DNA from 3 places in the Desulfovibrio sp. Huiquan2017 genome. Region 1 is predicted to be linked to each of the others. Evidence: predicted binding sites of a transcription regulator. Region 1 holds the regulator's gene; each other region holds the start of a gene.
What was found. The regulator sigma-54, encoded in region 1, starts transcription at its own class of promoters, with help from an activator protein. The targets are predictions, from matches to a motif close to CTGGCACGGNNNNTGCTT.

Region 1 (7,565 bases):
TCTGCCCTCCACGCTGAAGATGATCAAGGACGCGGTTCCCGAAGCCATCGCCGTAAAGGAGGCCACCGGCAACCTCTGCCAGTGCGCCGAGGTCGTGGAATTCTGCGGTCGCGATTTCAAGCTGTTGTCCGGAGACGATTTCACGGCCCTGCCCCTGCTCGCCGTGGGCGGCGTCGGCGTGATCTCCGTCACCTCCAACATCATGCCCAAGGCCATGAGCGCCATGTGCAAGGCGTTCTTCGACAAGGATCATGAAAAGGCCCTGGAACTGAATCTCAAGCTGGCCCCGGTCAATCGGGCCATGTTCCTGGAGACCAATCCCATCCCGGTCAAGACCGCCCTGGCCATGATGGGCATCTTCAAGGATGCGGAGTTCCGCCTGCCTATAGTTCCCTTGCAGGACGAGAACAAACCCAAATTGAAAGCCGTGCTGAAAACCGCCGGTCTTTTGTGATATTTAAAAAGGCCCCGGCATATGCCGGGGCCTTTTATCGTCATCTCCTCGAAAGGGACGGCCACAAGCCGTCCTTTTTTTTAGGGCTTATGAATGAAAATCAAGATGTTGAAAGCCCAGGTGCGGCGGGATCGAGAGCCCCCTCCCTCAGCTAAGGCGTGCTTTGTCGGGCGTGATTCAACCCATCTCCGGCCCGGCACGGCAATCGCCCCCGCGATCCGTCCGGACGGTCGCTACGGGGTATCGGCCAAAAGCAAAGGCCCGCCAGCACAATGCTGGCGGGCCCGACTTTGCGCACTAACAGTAGTCTTGAGCTACTAGCCTTCGAAGGCCTTGATGAAGTTGGGGGCGACCTGCTTTTTGCGGCTCATGACGCCTTCCAGCCAGACGGGCTCGCCCTTGGTGGCGATACCGAAGGCCTTTTCGACCACAGCCGGATCGTCGGAGGCTATGAGCATCTCGGAGCCTTCCTTCATGATATCGGTCAAGAGCAGGAAGACGGAATGACGGCCATCGGCCTTGACCTTCTCAATCTCGGCCTGCAGAGCATCCTTGTGGGCGTCCAGCATGGACAGATCCACGACTTCCAACTGGCCGATGCCAACCTTGTTGCCGGACATGTCGAAGTCCTTGTAGTCGCGGAAAACCAGCTCGCTGGCGGAGGTGCCGTCAACGGCGGACTTGACCTTGAACATCTCCATGCCCAGGGCCATGATGTCATTGACACCGGCAATCTTGGCCAGGGCTTCGACGGCGGCCTTGTCGGCATCGGTACAGGTGACGGACTTGAACATGACGGTGTCGCTCAGGATGGCGCACCGCAGGATACCGGCGATATTGGCCGGAATCTCGACATTGTAGAAGTCGTACATGGACTTCAACACGGTGGCGGAACAGCCCACGGGCCAGACCCACATCTCCAGCGGACCGGCGGTGGTGATGTCACCCAGCTTGTGGTGATCAACGACGGCAAGAAGCTCACCCTTGTCCAGATTGTCGATGGTCTGGGAAATGTCGGTGTGGTCCACCAGGATGATCTTCTGATCGGTGGCGTCGGTGACGATCTCAGGAGCGGCGAAACCGAACTTTTCGAGCACGAAGGCGGTCTCGGGAGCGATCTCTCCCTGAGTCACGGCCTTGGCTTCCATACCACGTTTGCTGTACAGGTCGGCGGCACCAATCGCGGAAGCGACGGTGTCGGTGTCAGGGTTCTTGTGTCCAACAACCAAAATAGCCATATTAAGTCCTCCTAAATTGAATTATCCTGTATAAGGAAATTGAGCATCAAAAACAGAATGTGACAGATATCACAAACACTCCAAACTGCCAAGCTAAAAGCGCAGCCAAAGTGAGAAAAGCGCGAAAAGATTTGCGTCCGTTGCGGGAACGGCACAATCCTCCCGCAAACCATGGGGCACAAGGCCTTCCGGCGGATTTCCCACCCTGCCGTTTCGCCCGGTGGAAATGTTTGAACGCGGCCGAGTCCTCACCAACCATGTGAATATGATCGCAAAGAAAGGACAAGCCTGACAAATGGGAAAAAGCGTCGGGGGATGGGACGGGATCACGCCCACAGATTGGGCAGAAGCAGGAACAAGGCAACAAGGATGATGCCCGTGGCCAGGATGACGTAGGCCCGCTTCAGGCGCAGGGCCATGAGTCCGCCCAGGGAGGCGGCCACCCAAAGGTGGGCCCAGGTTACATCCAGATGAGTGAAGAGGGATGGGTACAGGGCGAAAAAAAGCTCGAACGCTTCCTTGAGAATGAGGACCGCCGCTAGAAAAGTCACCCAGCTCATGACCAGCCCGCGCGCCATGGAGCGCAGGACCAGGGCACCGGGCAGATGCTTGGAATCGGGATTGCGCGCCCAGTTGAGCAGTGCGTTGTAACTGCCCTGCTCCCGCTCGCGGAGCCACCCTTCCACCTTGGTGCCGATCCAGGCCAGCGGCATACTGGCGAAAAGCACGAGCATGATCCTGGACGGCTGCTCGAGGCCGAACCATGTGGTCAGGGTCAGGGCCGCAAAGGTGGCCGCCGTGAGTTGTGGTGGAATATACGTACCGGCCGGGATGAGGTCGAGCCAAAACAGTTCGAAGAATATGGCGATATACAGGCTGGTGGTGTATTCACCGGTGGCTGCGCCCCAGAAGAAGCCGACCACCAGGGGCCGTTCAAGCAGACCGATGGTCAGCGACGAACGGAATTGGGAAAAGAGGGCAAAAAAAAAGCGACCAGGGCGAACCAAGCGAGGGAGTGTTGCATGAGCATGGCCTAGAACCTCACCTGTACGGGGTCGTTGGGCACGCAGCGGAAATCGAGTTCCACGCCCTGGCGGTTCAACTGACGCAGGCAGGTCTCGTCCTCGTCGGACAAGGCCACGCTTGGGGATATCTGTCGCTTGCCCGGGCTGTAGTGGATGTTGCCGACGTTAAGCACATGGAAGCCGAAGCCGGAATCAAAGGCCCGGCGGGCATCGGCGCAGTTGGAAAAAAGAATGATGGCCCCGTCGTCGCCGACGTTGGAGCCGAGTCGGGCAATGGCCGAGGGCACCTCGTCCACGGTAACGAAGGAACTCTTCACCGCCTGGGGGATGGCCAGGGACATGATTTCCTGCTGGAGGATGTCGTGAGCCAATTCGTCGTTGGCCACGATGACCGTCTTGGCGCCGGTATAGGGCAGCCACGTCTCAATGATCTGGCCGTGAATCAAGCGGTTGTCTATACGAACAAACGTCACGGCGCGGTCCCTACTTTTTCGCTTTCTTGCGCAGCATAGCCCCAGCGACCTTGATCCCTTGCTGCCCTGCTTCCATGGCCTTTTCGGCCAGGTCGTGGAGTTTCAGGGAACGGGATTGCAGGGTGGCCACGAGCATGGGCAGGTTGACGCCGGTGATGACTTCAAGGTTTTCCGACTTCATCAGGGAAAGGGACATGGTCGTGGGCGAACCGCCGAACAGATCGGTCAGGGCCAGGACGCCCTTGCCCTGCTCCACGGACTGGATCGCCTTGCGCACGCCTTCCAGGGCTTCGTCCACGCCCTTGTTCACGTCGATGCCCACGGCCAGACAATTGTCCTGGGGGCCCAGAACCATCTCGGCCGCCCCGAGCAGGGTCTCGCCGAAGCTGCCGTGGGTAACCAGCACCACGCCGATCACGCCGTCTTTTTTGTCAGTCTTTGCAACCATGTCTAACCGAGTTCCATATGTCGATGTTCGATCGAAACCGTATACCCTTTTTCCTTCAGGGTTGCCAGCACCGACTCGGCCACGGAAACCGACCGATGCCGGCCGCCGGTGCAGCCTAAGGCCAGGGTGATCCTGTAGCGTCCTTCTTCAGCGTAAAGCGGCAGGATATAAAGCAGAAAATCTTTGAAACGTTGAATGAACCCTTGCCCCGTGGGATTGTCCAGGACGTAGGTGGACACGGCCTTGTCCAGGCCGGACAAGGACCGCAGGGATTTGTCGAAATAAGGATTGGGCAGAAAACGGAGATCGAAGACCAGATCCGCCTCGGACGGCACGCCGTACTTGAAGCCGAAGGTGATGATGTGCACCCGCATGCCCATACCCACCGTTTCCAGGGATGACCACTTCGCCTGAATGACCCGGCGCAGGTCGTGGATGGAGTAGTCCGTGGTGTCCAGGACCAGGGCCGCGCCGGAACGGACCGGCTCCAGCAGCTTTTTTTCCATTTCCAACGCCGCTTCCAGGCCCAGGTTGCGGCTCTCCAGCGGATGCGGCCGGCGGGTGGTCGCATAACGCCGGACCAGTTCGCTCATCTTGGCTTCAAGAAAGAGGACCTGCGGGGTTATGCCGAGCTCGGCGAACCCCTTCAGGGCCTGTCCCCATCCGTCCACGAACTCGAACTGGCGCAGGTCCATGCCCAGCGCCAGGCCGCGATACTTGGTATCGAATTTGAGGATGAGGTCGGCCAGCTTGGGCGATATCTCGGACGGCAGTCCGTCGATACAGAAGAAGCCCAGATCTTCAAAGACCTTGAGGGCGGTGCTCTTGCCGGACCCGGAGAGCCCGGTGACGATCACCACGGGAAAAGGATTGGTCGCGGTCAACGGTGTCCGTCCCGGGGTTATACGCTCTTGAGCAGGGCCCAGAGGGCCTCAAGGTCTTCGGCCGCCAGAAACGCCTTGCGGAATTCCTCGTCCTTGAGAAGACGGGAGATCTGCGCCAGGACGCGCAGGTGCATGCCCGCTACCTGCTCCGGGGCCAGCACCAAAAAAAAGATGGTGCAGGGACTATGGTCCAGGGCCTCGAATTCCACACCCTTGTGGCTGCGGCCCACGACCACGATGACCTTTTCCAGGTCTTCGAGCTTGCCGTGGGGAATGGCGATACCGTCCCCAATGCCAGTGGAGCCGAGCCGTTCACGATCGAGAAGGACACGGACCGCATGGTCCGTGTCCATCTCTGGATATTGTTCGCCCAAGGGGGCGACGAGTTCTTGCAGAACGTCCGATTTGGTCTCGGACGCGAGTTCGGGAAGGATCAGCTCCTTCGCCAGGTAATCACTGAGTTTCATGCTTAGTTACCAGGGTCGATCAGGCCGTAATCGCCGTTCTTCCTCTTGTATATTACGTTAACGCCTTCGGTTTCCGCATTGCGGAAGACCAGGAATTCATTGTCAAGGGCATCGAGCTGCATGGCGGCCTCGTCCACGGACATGGGCTTGGGCTCGTATGCATCGGTGCCTACGATGGTGGGGGATGAACCGGCAGCGAGGTCCTCATAGGACAGGTAGTTCATCTGCACCATTTTATTCGGACGCGCCTGTCTGGGGCGGTTCTTCATCTTTTCCCGCATCTTGCGGAGCTGGGCTTCCAGCTTGTCCAGGACCATGTCAATGGTGGAATACATGTCTTCCGAGTCTTCATAGGCCGAGATATGAATGCGATCCGAGTTCAGGATCACGTCCGCCTTGTGGCGGAACTTATCGACCAGCAGATTGACTTGGAGATCTGCCTCCGCATCGGAAACGTATTTTGCTACCTTTTCAAAACGCTTTTCCGCATACCCCTTGAGGTGATCGGAAGGCTCGAAGTTCTTGAAAGTGAAGCTGATGTTCATACGCCGCCTCCTGGTTGAGAGTGCCAAACAGTTCTAGAAGTACTGCTTGCGTTTTGAAGATGAAGGAATGCCCATGGCCGAGCGGTACTTGGCGACCGTACGCCGGGCGATATTCACTTCCAGTTTTTCCTGGAGGATCTCGCCGATGCGCTCGTCACTGAGCGGTTTCTTCGTGTCTTCGTCTGCGATCATTTGCTTGATGAGCGCCTTGACGCTCTCCGAGCCCACCTGGGAACCGTCGTTCAGATCCAAGGCCGAGTTGAAGAAAAACTTCAGCTCGAAAATGCCGTGGGGAGTCGAAACATACTTGTTCGTCGTGATCCGGCTCACGGTGGATTCGTGCATTTCGATATCTTCCGCTACCTCCTTGAGGATCAAGGGTTTGAGCTTTGTCACGCCTTCTTCGAAGAAGGCTCTTTGAAAACCGACGATGCTTTCAACCACTTTATACAGGGTTCGCTGCCGCTGGTACAGACTTTTCATCAACCATGCGGCGGAACGCATCTTTTCCTGAAAATATTCCTTCTCCTTGTCGGCCGCGCCCTTCATGGAATCCACGTAGAAGGTATTCATCTGCAACCGGGGCATGCCGTCCTCGTTGAGGATGATGACGAAGTCCTCGCCGTACTTGTAGACGAACACGTCCGGGCTGACGTAATGCGGCTCGGTGCTGGAGAAATTGGCGCCGGGCATGGGATCGAGCGTCTGGAGCAGGTCCAGGTATGCCTTGAGCTCGTCCATGGAGATTTTGAATTTGCGCGCCAACGGCTTGTAGCGATTCTTTTCCAGATCCTCCAGATGGTCGCGCACCAGGGAGACCAGAGTCGGGTCGTCGTAGCCCAGGACTTCCATCTGGACCAGCAGGCATTCCTGCGGGCTGCGGGCACCCACGCCCACAGGGTCCAAATGCTGGATGCGCAACAGGACGGATTCGATCTCCTCCTCGGAGGCCTGGACCATGGCACCCAACTCCGCCATGGACGCCTGCAGGTAGCCGTTTGAATCGAGATTGCCGATGATGACGTCCCCGATGGCCAATTCCTGCTCCGAAAAGCTGGACAGACGCATCTGCCAGTTGAGATGCCCTTCCAAGGAAGGCTTGGAGGCCAGCCGCGCCTCGAAGGACATACCCTCTTCCGGCATTTCCATGTCGCGGGACATGGCCTGCTTGGAGGTGGAGGAAAATTCGCCGAGATAGTTTTCCCAGTCGGCGTTGCGGACCAACTCCTCCTCGGCCTGGGATTCGGTCAGGGCCTCCGCTTTGTCTGGGACCTCGGTGTCGGTTTCGGTCTCATCAAGAAAGGGATTCTCCAACAATTCCTGCTGCACCGTCTCCAGTAGTTCAAGACGCGATAACTGCAGCAGCTTGATGGCCTGCTGCAACTGGGGCGTCATGACCAGTTGCTGAGAGAGCTTGAGCTGTTGCCGAAGTTCCAATCCCATGATTCGTCACTCGCTTGAAGTTGTATTTATCGGCTGCTGGATAACGAAAATTTTTTTCGCCCGCCCACCATTTTTTTCAAACCAACTATGCCACAGAGAATTTAAGGATGCAACACAATAGTGATAACATCCTGTTTCTATTGTAAATACACAGGGCACATTGATGGTATGAAAAAAGTGTACCAACCTTTGGGTACGGTGTAAATCGGGAAAGCGAAAAAAAGATAAGGGCAAGGAGATCAGAGATGAAAATCTTCGCCCAGATAGATCTGCCGGGCGCGGCTGGATGTGACGATTTCAGACGGGGCTCCCTCCAGAATGACCGTCCCTTCGTAGACAAGGTAGGCACGATCGCAAATGTTCAGGGTCTCCCGGACATTGTGGTCGGAAATGAGGATGCCGATCTCCATGGACTTGAGCACGGAGATTATTTCCTGGATGTCGATGACCGCAATGGGGTCGATGCCCGCGAACGGTTCGTCCAGAAGAATGAACTGCGGATCGAGGATGAGCGCCCGGGCGATCTCAAGCCTGCGCCGCTCGCCGCCGGACAGGAACATGGCCGCCTGGTCCGCCAGCTTGGTGATG
Region 2 (7,565 bases), on a different contig from region 1:
ACTTGTTTTATTGGATATATTCTTCATTTGCTTCTCCTGAACCTTGCGGGCGTCAAAGGAGAGACCAGGAAAAACAGCCTGTTGCGGCAGGAGGATTTTAAAGCTGTAAATTATTTCTTGATATAGAATATCACTTTGAATATAGTGTCGTCGAAAAAGCGGTAAACACATCTGATTTCATCAAGGATACAAATGGATTCGACGACATTTAGAGTACTTCCCGTGGAACGCGGGGAGGCTTGCCTGCTGTCCACGAGACGCGGGACCTATCTTTTTGACGGGGGCGGGTTGAACGGCGGGTTGCCTCGGCTGCTGCGTGAGCGGCGGGTGGGCAGAATTCGGGCTGCGGTGTGCACATCCGCATCGCCCGGGCGGCTGGGCGGCATCCTGGATCTCATGGGCAGCGGGTATCCGGTCAGCGAGTATTGGCTGCCCGAGGGGCTGCGCGCCTTGGCTACGGCCGTGCGCGGGTTCGACGGCGGGTTCCCGGATTGGCTGGTCCGTTGCGGCTGGCCCGTGCCCGTTGCAGCCTCCTTTCCCGTGCCAGGCACCCTGCCGCCGGTGGGGGATGGGCCGCTCGGCGGGGGCGCGATGCTGGCCCTGCTTGGGGCGGCGGCGTGCATGGGCGGGTTGCCGGACCGTCCACGGCCGTTGACGCCGAAATCCACCCTTGCCTCGGTCGCAGAAATGCTGCTTTCCCGGGCCGCGGGCCCGGGGGGCGGCGGGCTGCTGCCGCTCTGCCTGGACGGCCTGGGCAAGGCCGGGGGGGACGATCCCGGGGCATGGGCCGTGCTCTGCGGCAGGCTGCTGGCCCGTCGGGCCGAAGGGTTGGCCGTGTCCTCCCACGGGGTGGCCCGGGAGATGGCTGGAACTTTGGCTTTGGCCGTGACGGCCGAGGGGCTGTTGGCCCGGGACGGGGGCCGGGTGCGCTGGTTCCGCCAGACCGGGCGGCTGGAGGAGCACCTGGTGCCCCGGCATCCGGTCATGTGCCTGAACGGTCTGCCGCAGCCGGACGAGGCTGGTTGCGCCGGGGGACTCTCGGCGGGCCGCCTGTCGGCTTCGTCCGTGTTCCAGGCTATCCGGCGGCTGGGTGCGTCCGGCGCAGGCCTGGTCTTCCGCTACGGCGACGCCGAGTGCGGCGCGCTGTTGTGCGGCAATTCCAAACTTTCGTTCCTGGGACGGCGCGGGACCCTGTTGCTGACCCGGCCCTCGGTGGTAGCCGCTCCACAGTTGGGCGGCCTGGGCGGCGAGGAGGCCTATGCCCGTATCCGTTCCACCGATCCCGTATCCGACGTCTGGGTGCGTTCGCATGGATCCCACGCCCGCCGGGTGGCCGAGGGGTTTCGTCGGCAGGCGGTCCGGTGCTGTCTTCGCAACTGCCGTGATCGTACCCTTCAGGAGATCTTGTTCGCCTTTGTCCGGGGCCGATGGCGGCGACTGTCCGGCGGGTCCTGTACCTGTATGTGAGCCGAGAGTCGGCGATTTCAGCCGTTCAGGAGCGATTAAAGGGCCACAGCCCTCCCTTTCACCTCATAGGCTCGGTGAAATCACTTTTCAAGCTGTATTTCGGGTGGTAGGTTGACCATTGTAACAGAACCGAAGGGGGAACCATCATGCGGGATTTGTTCGACATCGACCAGTTCCTGGCCAGTCTGGCCCATGACAAGGAGCTGGCCCGGGAACTCGTCGATGCCTTTCTTGAGGATTGCCCGAAGCGCGTGGCTGAATTGACCGAAGCGCTGAATGCGAAAGATGCGGCCAGGGGGACCAAGCTGGCCCATTCTCTCAAGGGCATGTGCGGCGTGGTTCGCGCGGATGTCCTGGGAAGATTGGCTCTGGATATGGAATATGCCGGTCGGGACGGAAATCTGGACGTCATGCGCGAGAGGCTTGGCGTCTTCATCGGGGATCTGGAGCGGGCCCGGGAGCTCATGATCCGTTTCCGGGACGACGGCTGAAGCGGAACCCGGAAACGGGAAAGGCCTGTCCACTCGTGGACAGGCCTTTTTTTATCGCGGGTCGGATGCGGGGTTATTCCGCAGTCTTGGCCGGAGCCTTGTCCGCCTCGGCGGCCGGGGCGGGCGTTTCAGCCTTGGGAGCCTCGGTCGTGGAAGCCGCCGGAGCCTCGGCCTTGGGAGCTTCAGGCGTGGAAGCTGGAGCCTCGGCCTTGGGCGCTTCAGGCAGGGAGAAGTCCATGGTGACCTTGTTCATGGCGGCCACGATGTCCTTGGTGATGTCCACGGCGTCGTCGGACGCGATGACGGCCTGCTTGCTCAGGATCAGGCTCAAGCCCTTTTCCTTGCGGTAGGTATCCAGGACTTCGTTGAACTTGGCGTCCACCATGCCGACGATACGCTGCTGTTCGGCGGTCATGGTGTTCTGCAGCTCGCCCATGGCCAGCTTGTAGGCGGCCACATTCTCTTCGGTCTGGTCGGCCTGCATGGCCTTGTAGGCGGTCTCGGCCTTGTCCTGCAAGGGCTTGCCCATCTCCTGAAGGTGGGCCATGGCCTCGGTGGCCAGTTTGTTGTCCTTGAAGGCGGCGGCCTCGTCCACGATGCCGATCTTGACCGACGGCTCCTGGTTGCAGGCGCTCAGGCCCAGGGCCAGGACGGCGACGAAGAGCAGGGGAAGAATCCGTTTCATTACTATATCTCCATGGTTTCGTTTGATGTCACTCTGATTGCAAAGCCACGTAAGCGTACGCGTGCGGTCGGTGTCTGGCAAGGGAAAGATCATTTGCTCCGGCCGGGGACGTCTCCAGGAGGCTCGGGGCGCTCCGCCCGTCACCCGGCAGGATGTGCCGGGAGCGACCGGGGTTTCCGTTCGGAGATATAGAGTTTTTTCAATGGCACACCCTTTGCTTTTAACGCTTTCGAGAAGGACTTGGGAATTTCTTGCCGGGAATGGGTATCCCGGCGGTTCCCGCGAATCCGGCCCGCGCCGGATCGGAGGAAGTATGAGTTTCGGAAGCATGTACGTGGGTGCCACAGGCGTCATCGCGCACAGTCAGGGCATGCAGGTCCTGGCCAACAACCTGGCCAACGTCGATACCATCGGCTACAAGCGCTCGGGCATCCTGTTCGGTGACCTCATGAGCAAGCAGGTGGCCACGGGCAGCGCCACGTACGATTCGGGCGCCGCGCGCGTCAGCCAGATGGGCATGGGCGTCGCCGTGTCGACCATCCGGGGCATCTTTACGGACGGGCCCTTGTCGGGGTCCACTGCGGCTACGGACCTGGCCATCTCGGGCGACGGATTCTTTGGGATCAACGACCCCTCGGGGAACGTCCGGGGAGCGTCGCACTACACCCGGGCCGGAAATTTCCGTTTCGACAATCAAGCATATCTAGTCAATGCCGAAGGGTATCGCCTGCAGGGCTTCGCCTACGACCGGGAGACCGGCCAGTGGGCCTCCGGCGTCTCTGACGTCCAATTGCCCTATGAGGACATTGTTGAGGACGGCCAGAACGTCCGTGTGGTTCGCTCCCAGCCGTCCGCCACCTCCTCGGTGGAGGTGATCACCCAACTGGACCACTCGGCGACCAGCCGCATCTCCGACCCCAATAACCCGTTCTTCGCCATGCTCGGGGCGTACGCCGCCAACCAGAGCAACGCCGGTTCGACCTTCGGTGAACCTGGGCCGCAGTATTCCACGCCCATGAAAGTGTTCGACGCGGACGGCAACAGCTATGAGATGACCGTCTATTTCGACCCGGTGGAGACCACGAACCTGTCCAACGCCGTGCCTGGCTATACCTATTGGGAATACCTCATCGCCATGCCCGAGGGGTCGGACGGGTCGGCAGCCTATGGCACCTCGGCGGCCGGACTGGCGGGCATGGGGGTACTGACATTCGACGATCATGGGGCGCTGGTCGATATGTCCGCCTTCACCCCGGGCTCGGCGGGCAGTACCGATCCGTCTGACTGGGTCCCGGCCGAATTCAGCGAGGACGGCCAGCCGCAGTTCAACTACACCTTCGGCAGCAACGGCGCCGCCACGGGCGCGGCTTCGACCATTTCCTACGACTTCGGGATAGATTCCAGCACGGGGATGTGGTCCACGGGCGGAGCGAGCAATGCGGCGGCCGTGGGGACCAACGCGGCCTCGCTCCCCGGGATGGACTCCATCAACCGCGACGCCCGCGTGACCACCAGCAAGAGCCTGCCCTCCGCCACCATGTACGGTCTTCAGGACGGCTACGCCTGGGGCTACCTCAATTCCGTCAGCGTGGACGAGAAGGGCGTTCTCAGCGGACATTTCAGCAACGGCCAGACCGAGGAGATGTATCGGGTGGCCATGTACAAGTTCAACAGCCCGTGGGGGCTCAAGCGTGACGGCGGGACCAACTTCGTGGCCACCGACGCCTCGGGCGAGGCGATGCTCGGCCAGGCCGGGGACCGGGGGCGCGGGACCATCAGCCAGAATTCCCTGGAGGAAAGCAATGTGGACATGGCCAAGGAGTTCGCCACAATGATCGTCACCCAGCGTGGCTACCAGGCCAACACCAAGGTCATCACCACCTCGGACTCCCTCCTGAATACGCTCATCTCGATCAAGCGATAGAACGCCCCCGACCGCCTTTTCGGGCGCTGTCCGGTCGATCCGGGCAGCGCCCTTTTTTGCGCATGGCCTTGAATTTCCCTGGCAAACCGGATAGGCAGATCAGGATTCCCAACCAAGGAGCATGTTGTGACGGACATAGACGACGCCCGCGACGCACAGACCATCCTGGAACTGATCCGAGAGGTGGAGCGGGAGGCCCCCGGCGGAGCCGAGGCCCTGTACATGGCCGCCATGCTGGCCGAGTCCCCCCTGCCCTACGATTTCGCGTTGTCCGTGGACGGCACCCCGCACAATCCGGCCCTGGTCAACCCGGCCGCCGCGTTCTTCGCGGCCACGGCCATTATGGACCCGCTGGTCAACCGGGGGTTGGTGGACGCGGACGCGGACCGGCAGGTCTTCGCCCTGCCCGCCGATGTGCGCGACGCCCTGCGCGCTTCCCTGGACCGCGACCTGGCCGCCGAATGGGCCGGACGGGCCATCTACGCCCTGAACCTTATCCTGCCCGATGCGGACCCGGGAAACTGGGCCCTGACCGAATGGCTCCTTCCCCATGTCCTGGCCTGCCGCGGCCTGGCCGCCGACCTCGACGTGCGCACCGCCGCCGCGAACCGGGTCCTGCACCAGACTGGCTTTTCTCTCTATTTCCGGCAGCGCCATCGGGAAGCCTCGGAGCTTCTGGAAGCGGCCATGGCCGTGGACGTGGCCGTCAAGGGCGACCGGCACCCGGACATTGCCGCCGATCTTGAAGGACTGGCCATGGTCTATTGGGCCGGGCGGGATCTCGCCCGGGCCGAGGCGACCTTCCGGGCCTGCCTGGATTTGCAACACGAGATTTTTACCGAAAACAACCCGGCCACGGCTCCGGTCCTGAACGGACTGGGCATGGTCCGGCAGGCGCGCGGCGACCTGGCCGGGGCCGAGGCCGCCCTGAACGAGTGCCTGTCCGTGCTCCGCGCGGCCGACGAGGATCGCAGCCCGGCTGCCGCCTCCTGCCTGCATAATCTGGCCTTGCTCATGGATGCCTTGGACCGTCCCGAGGACGGTCTGCGCAACGTCCTGGCGAGCCTGGAGCTGACCACCGCCCTGTACGGCGAGCATCACCCGGAGACCGCTTCGGCCCACAATCTGGCCGGGCTGCTTTTCGAGCGGCTGGGCAAGGCCCCCGAGGCCGAGGCTCATTTCCGCAAAAGCCTGTCCATCCGGGAGCGCGCCTATGGCGAGGACCACCCCGAGACCGGCCAGGCGCTGTGCAACCTGGCTCTGTTCCTGGACGGCCGGGGACGGGCCGGGGAGGCCCTGGACTGTTTCGAGCGCGGATTCGCGGCCTATGAAGCCTCCCTTGGTCCGGACCATCCGCAGGCGGAGGAAGCCCTGGACAATCTCATCGCCTTTCTGGAACGGACCGCGTCCTCGGATTCGCCCTTGCGCGGGCGGGCCGTGGAGCGCCTCAAACGCATCGTGGAAAAAGCGGGGTAGTCATGCAGCCGATACTTGCCGTGGGGTTGGGGGAGATTCTTTGGGACGTTTTGCCGCAAACCCGCCTGATGGGCGGAGCGCCCGCCAATTTCGCCTATCACGTCAACGTGTTGGGCGGGGTCGGAGTGCCCGTGTCCCGGGTCGGCGATGACAACCTGGGCCGCGAAGTCCTGTCCCTGCTCGTCTGTCTGGGCCTGAATATCGACGCCGTGACCTTGGACCCGGACCATCCCACGGGCACGGTGGACGTCCGCGTGGATGAACACGGCGTGGCCGCCTACGTCTTCCCGGACGATGTGGCCTGGGATTTCCTGACCCTGGATGACGCGTCCCTGACCCTGGCCTCCAACGCGGACGCCGTCTGTTTCGGCACCCTGGCCCAGCGCGCCGGGATCTCTCGGCATGCCGTCCACCGCTTCCTGGCCGAGGCGACCAAGGCACTCAAGGTCTTCGACATCAACCTGCGTCAGGATTTCTATTCCCCCGAACTCATCGCCGAGTCCCTGGACGCGGCGGACATACTCAAGATCAACGACATGGAACTGGGCGTCATGACCCGGCTGTTCGATCTCCCCCGGGGTGAACGGCCCGCCCTGCGCGCACTCATGGAGCGGCACGGGCTCGACCTCGCGGTCCTTACTCGGGGGGCCGAAGGGAGCCTGCTGCTGTCGCCCGACGCGGTCTCGGACCTGCCCGGCAATCCCGTGGAGGTGGCCGATACCATCGGGGCGGGAGATGCGTTCACCGCCGCCCTGGTCCTCGGTTGTCTCAAGGGGTGGCCGCTGGACCAGATCAACCGGTACGCCGCCCGGGTGGCGGAGTACGTGTGCGGCCAGTCCGGTGGCATGCCCGAGATGCCCCGCGAATTGGTCATCGGATAGCCCGCCTGTATCGGACGGGACGCGAGGAGAAAAGCCGCCCTGGGGGCGGCTTTTTTTTGTGACCATGCGCCGGACGGCTACTGGACCAGCAGTTCCTGGCCCGGATGGATCGTCGCCCGGGTGCTCAACTTGTTCAGCTTGCAGAGGCGGTATAGGGTCATGTCGTGGCTCCTGGCGATTTCCGTCAGGGAATCCCCCCGCTTGACCACGTAGGTCTCGGGCTTGAGGGTCTCGCGGTATTTGGCCATGAGCGGGTGGTAGCGTTCGGCGAACTCCCCGGCCGCGCCTTCGGGCAGGAACAGGACGTGCTGGCCGGGCGGGATGACTTCGCTCAAGATCTGGGGGTTGAGGTCCCGGATGTCCTTGTAGTAGGTGCCCGCCGCCTTGGCCACCAGGGTCAGCGGAGTGGGGTATTTGGCCCGCAGCTTGACCCGGTCGAACCGGCGCGGTTTGTAGTAGTCCCCGGGATGCATGTCGAAGCCGTAGCGCGCCGGGTCGGTCAGTATGAGCTTGGCCGCGATGGCCCGGAGCACGTAGCGCTGGGTCTCCTCGGGCAGATGCAGGTGGTAATAGTCCTGGACCTCCTGCATTTTGATCCGTTTTTCCAGCCCCTGCTCGCCCATGTTGTAGGCCGCGCAGGC
Region 3 (7,565 bases), on a different contig from region 1:
CTCGGTCGGCGGCTGCAACTGCGTGCCGGTGGCCAGGACCTTGACGTGCTCCAGGACCAGCTTGGTCACCGGCTTCTCTTCCTGGCCCACGATCATGGCCACGATCACGTCCACCTTGTCGCCGGGCCGGACGAAACCGGACAGCCCCATGACCATGTTGCCCTTGACGGCCATGGCCCGCTTGCCGGGCTCGATCATGGCCGAAACGCCCCCGCCGAGAACCGAGGCGTCGGCCAGCTTCATGGCCGTAACGGCCTCGTTGGCCCCGACGTCCTGGCTGAGCACGCGACCGGCCAGTTCCTCCACCTTGGAAAACGAGCCCTCGGGGCGGGAGTCGGCGGTGAACCCGCGCACTTCGAGCATTTTGTCGGTCAACTTCATGCCGCGCTTGGCCGGGGTCCTGGTCACGACCACGGACACGGTCCGGGCCTGGGCGCTCACCGCCGGGGCGGCCTGCCGCATGTTGCTGGTCCAGCGGAAAATAACCGCTCCGGCCACCACGGCCAGGACCAGGGCCAGACCTATCTGGATCAATGCCTTGCTGGACTTGCTCATTGCGTGCTCTCCCTAGTATCCGGCATAAATGGAGCCGGTCTTCCACACGAAGACGGCCATGGCGGCGACCGTGCCCACGGCGATGGCCACGCCGTAGCAGAGCCGGGGCAAGGCCACGCCGGGCGCGGAAGGGGCGAAATTCATCTTCCGGGTGGCCACGAGGACCAACAGGGTGTCGCGGACGTTGCGCAGGACGGCCGTCAAGAGGGAACGATCGCGGGCGAGGACCACGAGGCAGTAGACGCCTCCGGCGATGCTGGTGAACAGGAAAGCGAGAAAGGTCGCCTCCACGCCGAGGCATGCGCCGACGCCAGCCATGAGCTTGACGTCGCCCGCCCCCATGACCCCGAGAAAATAGGGAACGGCCATGGCCCCGAATCCGAGGGCGAAACCGGCGGCGGCGAACTTCAGTCCGGCGAAGCCGCCGAACGCGGTGTGGATGGCGAATCCCGCAAAAATGAGCGGGAAGGTCAGCCAATTGTAGATCCGCTGGCTGCGGATATCGGTGACGGAGCCGATGACCAGCGCCGCAGCGAGTGCGATAGAGACGAGAATTTCCATAGTTCCACCCAATTCCCTTTGAGCCGACTTTGTTGCCTCCGCTTTCCCCCGGAGACAAAACCGGGGCTGACGGGACCATCCCGAAAGCCCCGGTTCGGCTGCTCTGGCTGCTTCCGTTGAACGGTTAGCGTTGTTTCTCCTATGACTTAGAGAGTATCATCGGTGGGGGCGTCCACAGCGGCGCCGGCCATCTTGGTGGCGATAAAGTTGAAGGTCTTCTCGACCTCGTCGCCGAGAGCGGTGGTCGCGGTCACGATACCGGCGGCGATCAGAGCGGCAATCAGGCCGTACTCGATGGCGGTTGCGCCTTCTTCGTCACGGATAAGGTTCATCAGCTTGTTCATTACGGTCTCCTTGGGTTAAATTCGAATCTTCCAAATTTGTTTTGTGCCTTTCAGCACCAGCCACGCCCACCATTGAGCAACCCGCGTGCCACGGCGAAAGCTGATCGAAAAAATTGATATATAACATGCCGACATACCAAGAGATAAAATTTTTCGACATCCAAAACGCCCCGAATCTCCACCGGCCCGGCCCCCTTTCCGAGGCCCAAGAATCCATTTTTTTTAGATGCGCTCAGCAAAACCATCCGTGCGCCTGAGTTTATTTATTTTATAAATTCAATGTGTTATGAAATCTATTTTTTGTAGACGCACAAATGTACATCGCTTGAGGATGCTCTTTCCAACATCCAAAAGACGAAAAACCCCCTGGAGGACGGGGTATCGGCGGGCCGAAAGCCCACGAAACGTGGAAGCCTCCCCGGCGTGGGGAGGAGGCGGGAAGCAGCGGTTATGCTGTTATTTCTTGAACAAGGCCGGGTTGATGCCGTGTTTCCTAAGCTTGTTCCAGAGGTTCTTGGCCGACACGCCCAGGGCGGTGGCGGCCTCGGTCTGGACGCCGCCGCAAGCTCGAAGGGCATTCTCGATCAAGGTCTTCTCGTATTCGGTGAGGGCCTGTTTCAGGGGCAGCCCATCGCCTGCAGGCGCATCCCTCCCGCCGTCCGACGCGGGGCGGGTGTTGGAAAAGGCCTGATCCACCTCGGCCGGGGTGATCCGGCTGGAGGTACAGAAGATGGCCGCGCGCTCCACGGCGTTGGCGAACTGGCGCACGTTGCCCGGCCAGTCGTAGTTGAAGAAGATCTCCATGGCTGCGGGCGAAACACCGGCGATGTCCGTGCCCAGCCGCCGGTTGGCCCGTTCCAGAAAGAATTCGGCCAGTTGCGGCAGGTCGGACTTGCGCTCGCGCAGGGGCGGCAGGACCAGGGTGGCCACGTTGAGTCTATAGTATAGGTCGCTGCGGAAAGCTCCCTCGCGGACCCGTTCCTCCAACTCCTGGTTGGTGGCCGCGATGATGCGCACGTCGTACAGGATGGACTTGGATCCGCCCACGCGCTCTGCCTGCTTCTGCTCCACGGCGCGCAACAGCCGGGGTTGCAGGTGCAGGGGCATGTCGCCGATCTCGTCGAGCATGAGGGAGCCGCCCTTGGCCAGCTCGAACTTGCCCTGCTTCATGGACGTGGCTCCGGTGAAGGCCCCCTTTTCGTGGCCGAACAGCTCGGATTCGATGAGATTTTCCGGGATGGCCGCGCAGTTGATCTTGACGAACGGTCCCTTGGCCCGCGCGCTCAGTGCGTGGATGGTGTCGGCCACCAGTTCCTTGCCGGTGCCGGTCTCGCCCATGATGAGCACGTCGGCGTTGAGTTCGGCCACCCGGGCGATGCGCTCCTTGACCTCCATCATGGGCGCGCTGTGACCGATGATGTCGTGCAACGGGCTGGACCCGCCGCGCCGCTTGAGTTCGGCCAGTTCCACCTGGAGGCGGCGCTTTTCCAGGGCGCGCCGGACCACCACCTCCATCTCGCGCAGGGAAAAGGGTTTCTCGAAATAGTCGTAGGCCCCCTGCTGCATGGCCGTGACCCCGGACTCCTTGGAGCCGTAGCCGGTCATGACGATGACGTCCACGCCGGGGGCCACCTCGGCCAGATGCTTCAGGGCTTCAAGTCCGGACATGCCGGGCAGTTGGATGTCGTGCAGGATAAGATCGAAGGACGAGGCCCCGGCCTTCCGGATACCCTCCTCGGCGGTCGCCGCGGTCTTCACCGCGTAGCCCTTCTCGGCCAAGGCTTCGACCAGCATGCCCTGGAAGGCGCGGTCGTCGTCAACCACAAGTATTTTCTCGGCCACAGGTCTGCTCCCGGCTGATGTTCTTCCCGCGTCGGAGTTACCCTACAGGAATCGGGGTTTATTATCCACAAAAAATAGATAACCAACGAATCCGAGGTTCATTACGCACGATCCGCAAAACGAGTCACAAAAAAATTTATCCATTCGAAACGGTTTGTTGCCGGGCCATTTACCGACAGGCATTACGCCTTGGCACGCACAATGCTGTTACCCAATACCCGGCCTTCCGCCGGGCCAATTCCGGAATGCAAGGAGAACGGGAATGAGAAAGATAGAAAAAGGACGCCGGGGGATGGCCGCCGTGGAATTCGCCCTGCTGCTTCCCGTGCTGGCGCTCCTGATCCTGCTCCTGATGCAGGGCGGAAACGCCATGCACACCTATTCCGCTTTAGTGGAAGCCAGCCGCGAGGGTGCCCGGCACGTGGTCACGGCGGGCGACTCCGCCGACGTGGCGGCCCTGGTCGCCGCCGTGGTCGCCGATCTCGACCCGGACAAGCTGTCCACCAACGTGACCACCGACACCCTCGACAACACCGTCACAGTAGAGGTTTCCTATGTTTATGACATCTTCGGCTCGCAGAGCGGCAATGCCCTGTTCGGCAAGGACGAACCCCTCACGCTCGTCGCGCAGACAACCATGCCGCTCCCCTAGGCCCCGCCGGGCCTCCGCCAGCGCCCTCATGGCCCTGTTGCTGCCCGTCCTTCTCGGGGTGGCGGGCATCGCCGTGGACATGGGCAACATGTACCTGACCCACACCAGGCTCCAGGCCGCCGTGGACGCGGGCGCTCTGGCCGGCAGCCTGGAGCTGCCCTACGACCCGGACCTGTCCAAAGGCGTCGTCCGCCAGGCCGTGCGGGACATGGTTGCCGCCAACATGGAAGAGGCCAAGGTCACGTCCATCACCGCAGGCACCGAAATCCGCAGCGTCAAGGTCACGGCCCAGGCAGAGGTCGGAATGCTCCTCATGGAAGTCCTGGGCATGGCGGGAAAGACCGTGGAGGCCAGCGCCATGGCGGGCTTCAACAAACTTGAAGTGGTCTTCGTCATCGACAACTCCGGTTCCATGAGGGGGACACCCATCGACATGGTCAAGCAGGCCTCCAGCGAACTGACCGACCTGCTCATCCCCGACGGGACCACTCCCGACACCAAGGTCGGATTGGTTCCCTTCCGCGGCAAGATCCGTCTGGGCGAGGCCGTGGACGGCTACGCCAAGGGCTGCGTCAACGCGGACGGCTCGCTGAACCAGGGCATCCACGAGGACTTCATGGACGCATACTACGCCCTGCCCTACTACTACCGGCGCTCCATAACCCTGGACACCTGCTCCAGCATTCCGACCGTATTGGCCCTCAGCCGCGACAAACACCAGATCATCGCGGCCATCGACTCCCAGACCGCCACGGGCGCGGCCTCGGGAACGATCATCTCCGAAGGCATCAAGTGGGGGAGGAACATCCTCACCCCCGAAGCACCCTTCACCCAGGGCGGAAGCAAGGACGACTTCCGCAAGATCATGATCGTGCTGACCGACGGCGACACCGAAGACGGCGAGTGCGGCGGGGCCTATCGCGCCAGCTACAGGCCCAACAATTACTGGACCAACGCCTACTACGGCATGGGCGTGGACACCGCCCATTGCAACGACGGCGGCGTGCTCAACGCGGACATGCTCGCCGAGGCCCAGGCGGCCAAGGACGCAGGTATCGAGATATTCTCCATCCGATTCGGCTCCTCGGACAATACCGACATCAACCTCATGAAGAAAATAGCCTCAAGCAAGGAGGGGACCGACGACCATTACTTCGACGCCCCGTCCGTCTACGACATTCCCGACATTTTCAAGAAAATCGGCAAGCAGCTCGGCTGGCGACTGCTCTAAGGGAGGTTCGAGCCATGCAGAAAGATCGCAATAATGGACGCCGCGCCGGACTGGCCGCCGTGGAAACGGCCCTTATCCTGCCCGTCATGTTCATGCTGATCATGGCCGTGATCGAAAGCGGCAATGCCGTCTATGCCTGGGCCACCGTGCAGAAGGCCGCCCAGATCGGCGCGCGCTTCGCGGCCACCGGCCGGGGCGCGGACGCGGGCACCCGTCTCCAAGATATCATCCAGGCCACCGAGGCCGGGCTGACCACCCTGAAACAATCCAACATTGCGATCACCGTCCGCTCCTGGCCTGACGTGCGGGCTTCCGGGGACGGCATCGACAACGATCCCGGCGCTCCCTGCCAATTGGCCGAAGTGGCCGTGGTCTACAATTACGAGCCCTTCACCCCGCTGGTCAGCCCCCTGCTGCCCGACACCATCCCGCTCCGGGGCTTCGACCGCAAGGTCAACGAACCTTGGAAGCCGTGCGACTGACCCCATCCGCACGGCCCGGGAAAGGCCCTTCCAAGGGCCTTTCTCTTCATCCCCCTATAGGCCGCCGCATAATAACTATTGATCTATGCCGAGACCTGCACTAATTTAAGAATTGTTTGCACGTTACATGGATTGACCAAAAATGGGGAGTGGGGGTCGTGGACGACTATCCGGCTATTCTGGGTGTATATTCATTGCAGCTCGAAGCAGATGTGGGCACCGGCGGTACATCGGTCAGGCACGACAACATCACCTACTGGTATGCCCGCCAACTCTCCCCGGAGCAATTCGAGATCCAGCCCCTGAACGCTCATCATGTGCCTTCGGGAGTACGCAGCATCCTCACCGAACTGGACTTCCTCAGGCAATACACCCCGGAGCCGAGCTACTACCGGCTGCACACGGTCCCGGCCCTGGAAACCCTGCGCCGCAAAATCGAGATGGGCCAGGAAGCCTTTCTCACGGGCAACCTGGACGAGGCCGAGCGGCAATTCCTCAAGGCCCTGATGATCGACGACAAGAACATCGAGGCCAACTACGGCCTGGGCGAGGTCTACTCCAAGAAAAAGGACTTCGACAAGCTCAAGAAAGTCCTCGACACCCTGCTCGGCCTGGACGAGGCGTTCACCTTCGAATTCCGCCAGAAATTCAACTCCTTCGGTATATCCCTGCGCAAGCACGGCCACTACGACGAATCCATCCGCTATTACGAGAAATCCCTGGAGATCGTGGATACCGACGAGAATGTCTACTTCAACCTGGCCCGCGTCTATTATGAGAAAGGACACAGCGACCACTGTGTCAGCAATCTCGAGCGGGCCCTGAAGATCAACCCGGCCTTCTCCGAGGCCCAGAAGTTCCTCGAATACTGCCAAAAACACGCCTAGCCGATCCGCCCGCCACCTATCGAATTTTTCGCCGCATCCGCCCTTGCCGGGAGCTGATTCGTGGTTATTTATCACGTATGTTCATATATGATCACCCCGGCCAAGACGCCGGACACTCCCATACCCTTACCCCGGAGGACACTATGCCCAACATGGATTATCCCGGACCGTGCCTCTCCTGCATCGACCACAGCTGCGGGCTGTGGGATGAAAATGCCCCGGAGAGCAAGGACGAACGTTCTTCCAACGAGGAAGATCGCAATCGCAACTGATCAACCCGACCAAGCAGATACAACGAAAAGGCCCGGACACCTGTCCGGGCCTTTTTTTTGCCCCCGGCCCCCCATCCCCATCCTTTCCTAAACTTTTTGGCGCCGCTTCGCGGGGGCGCGCAAAGGCCTCCGGCTCGGTGAGCCGGAGGCCTTTGCAAACGATGGTGCGATTCGGGCGGCTCAAGTCGCCCGACAACGGCCCGCTGTCGCAAGCCGCCCCCGATGCCCTTATTCCTTCACGGAACCCGCCAGGAGTCCACGAATAAAGTATCGTCCAAGGAAGATATAGATGGCCAGCACGGGCAGAGCCGCAATGATGGAACCGGCCATGGGCAGATTCCAGGTCACGGCCTGTCCTCCGGCCAGGTTGGCCAGGCCCACGGTGATGGGGTTGGCCGTGTGTCTGGTCAGGCAGATGCCCCAGAGGAACTCGTTCCAGATCTGGGTGAACTGCCACAAGGACGTGACCACGAAGCCGGGAATGGACAGGGGGAAGACGATGCGCAGGTAGATGGAAAAGAACCCCGCACCGTCCAGCCGGGCCGACTCGATCAGAGCCGTGGGAATCTGGGCGTAGAAGTTGCGGAAGATGAGCGAGGTGATCGGCAGGCCGTAGACGATATGGGCCAGGATCAGGCCGGGCAGGCCGCCATACAGGTTCATGGCCCGCAGGGTTTGGAAGAGCGGGATCAGGATGACCTGATACGGGATAAACATCCCGAACAGGAACAGCGTGAAG

Region 2: the regulator sigma-54 is predicted to act here: its motif matches at 2,846-2,863, upstream of J0909_RS10580 (flagellar hook protein FlgE).
Region 3: the regulator sigma-54 is predicted to act here: its motif matches at 3,492-3,509, upstream of J0909_RS16745 (TadE/TadG family type IV pilus assembly protein).

Annotation. Positions count from the first base shown of each region.
Region 1 is NZ_JAFMPN010000014.1:6,928-14,492, reverse strand. Features, by position in the region: gene dapA (4-hydroxy-tetrahydrodipicolinate synthase) at 1-454, shown strand, start outside; gene J0909_RS12900 (manganese-dependent inorganic pyrophosphatase) at 772-1,692, opposite strand; gene J0909_RS12895 (PTS sugar transporter subunit IIC) at 2,019-2,699, opposite strand; gene J0909_RS12890 (PTS sugar transporter subunit IIB) at 2,726-3,190, opposite strand; gene J0909_RS12885 (PTS sugar transporter subunit IIA) at 3,201-3,638, opposite strand; gene rapZ (RNase adapter RapZ) at 3,641-4,522, opposite strand; gene J0909_RS12875 (PTS sugar transporter subunit IIA) at 4,540-4,989, opposite strand; gene hpf (ribosome hibernation-promoting factor, HPF/YfiA family) at 4,992-5,534, opposite strand; gene rpoN (RNA polymerase factor sigma-54) at 5,568-6,977, opposite strand; gene lptB (LPS export ABC transporter ATP-binding protein) at 7,217-7,565, opposite strand, start outside.
Region 2 is NZ_JAFMPN010000011.1:9,044-16,608, reverse strand. Features, by position in the region: gene J0909_RS10595 (hypothetical protein) at 193-1,467, shown strand; gene J0909_RS10590 (Hpt domain-containing protein) at 1,614-1,958, shown strand; gene J0909_RS10585 (OmpH/Skp family outer membrane protein) at 2,032-2,643, opposite strand; gene J0909_RS10580 (flagellar hook protein FlgE) at 2,957-4,567, shown strand; gene J0909_RS10575 (tetratricopeptide repeat protein) at 4,694-6,043, shown strand; gene J0909_RS10570 (carbohydrate kinase family protein) at 6,046-6,924, shown strand; gene J0909_RS10565 (lytic transglycosylase domain-containing protein) at 7,002-7,565, opposite strand, start outside.
Region 3 is NZ_JAFMPN010000021.1:50,258-57,822, reverse strand. Features, by position in the region: gene cpaB (Flp pilus assembly protein CpaB) at 1-555, opposite strand, end outside; gene J0909_RS16760 (A24 family peptidase) at 568-1,116, opposite strand; gene J0909_RS16755 (Flp family type IVb pilin) at 1,263-1,460, opposite strand; gene J0909_RS16750 (sigma-54-dependent transcriptional regulator) at 1,917-3,302, opposite strand; gene J0909_RS16745 (TadE/TadG family type IV pilus assembly protein) at 3,565-3,954, shown strand; gene J0909_RS16740 (pilus assembly protein TadG-related protein) at 3,857-5,185, shown strand; gene J0909_RS16735 (TadE family protein) at 5,200-5,667, shown strand; gene J0909_RS16730 (tetratricopeptide repeat protein) at 5,817-6,554, shown strand; gene J0909_RS18475 (hypothetical protein) at 6,698-6,826, shown strand; gene J0909_RS16725 (carbohydrate ABC transporter permease) at 7,055-7,565, opposite strand, start outside.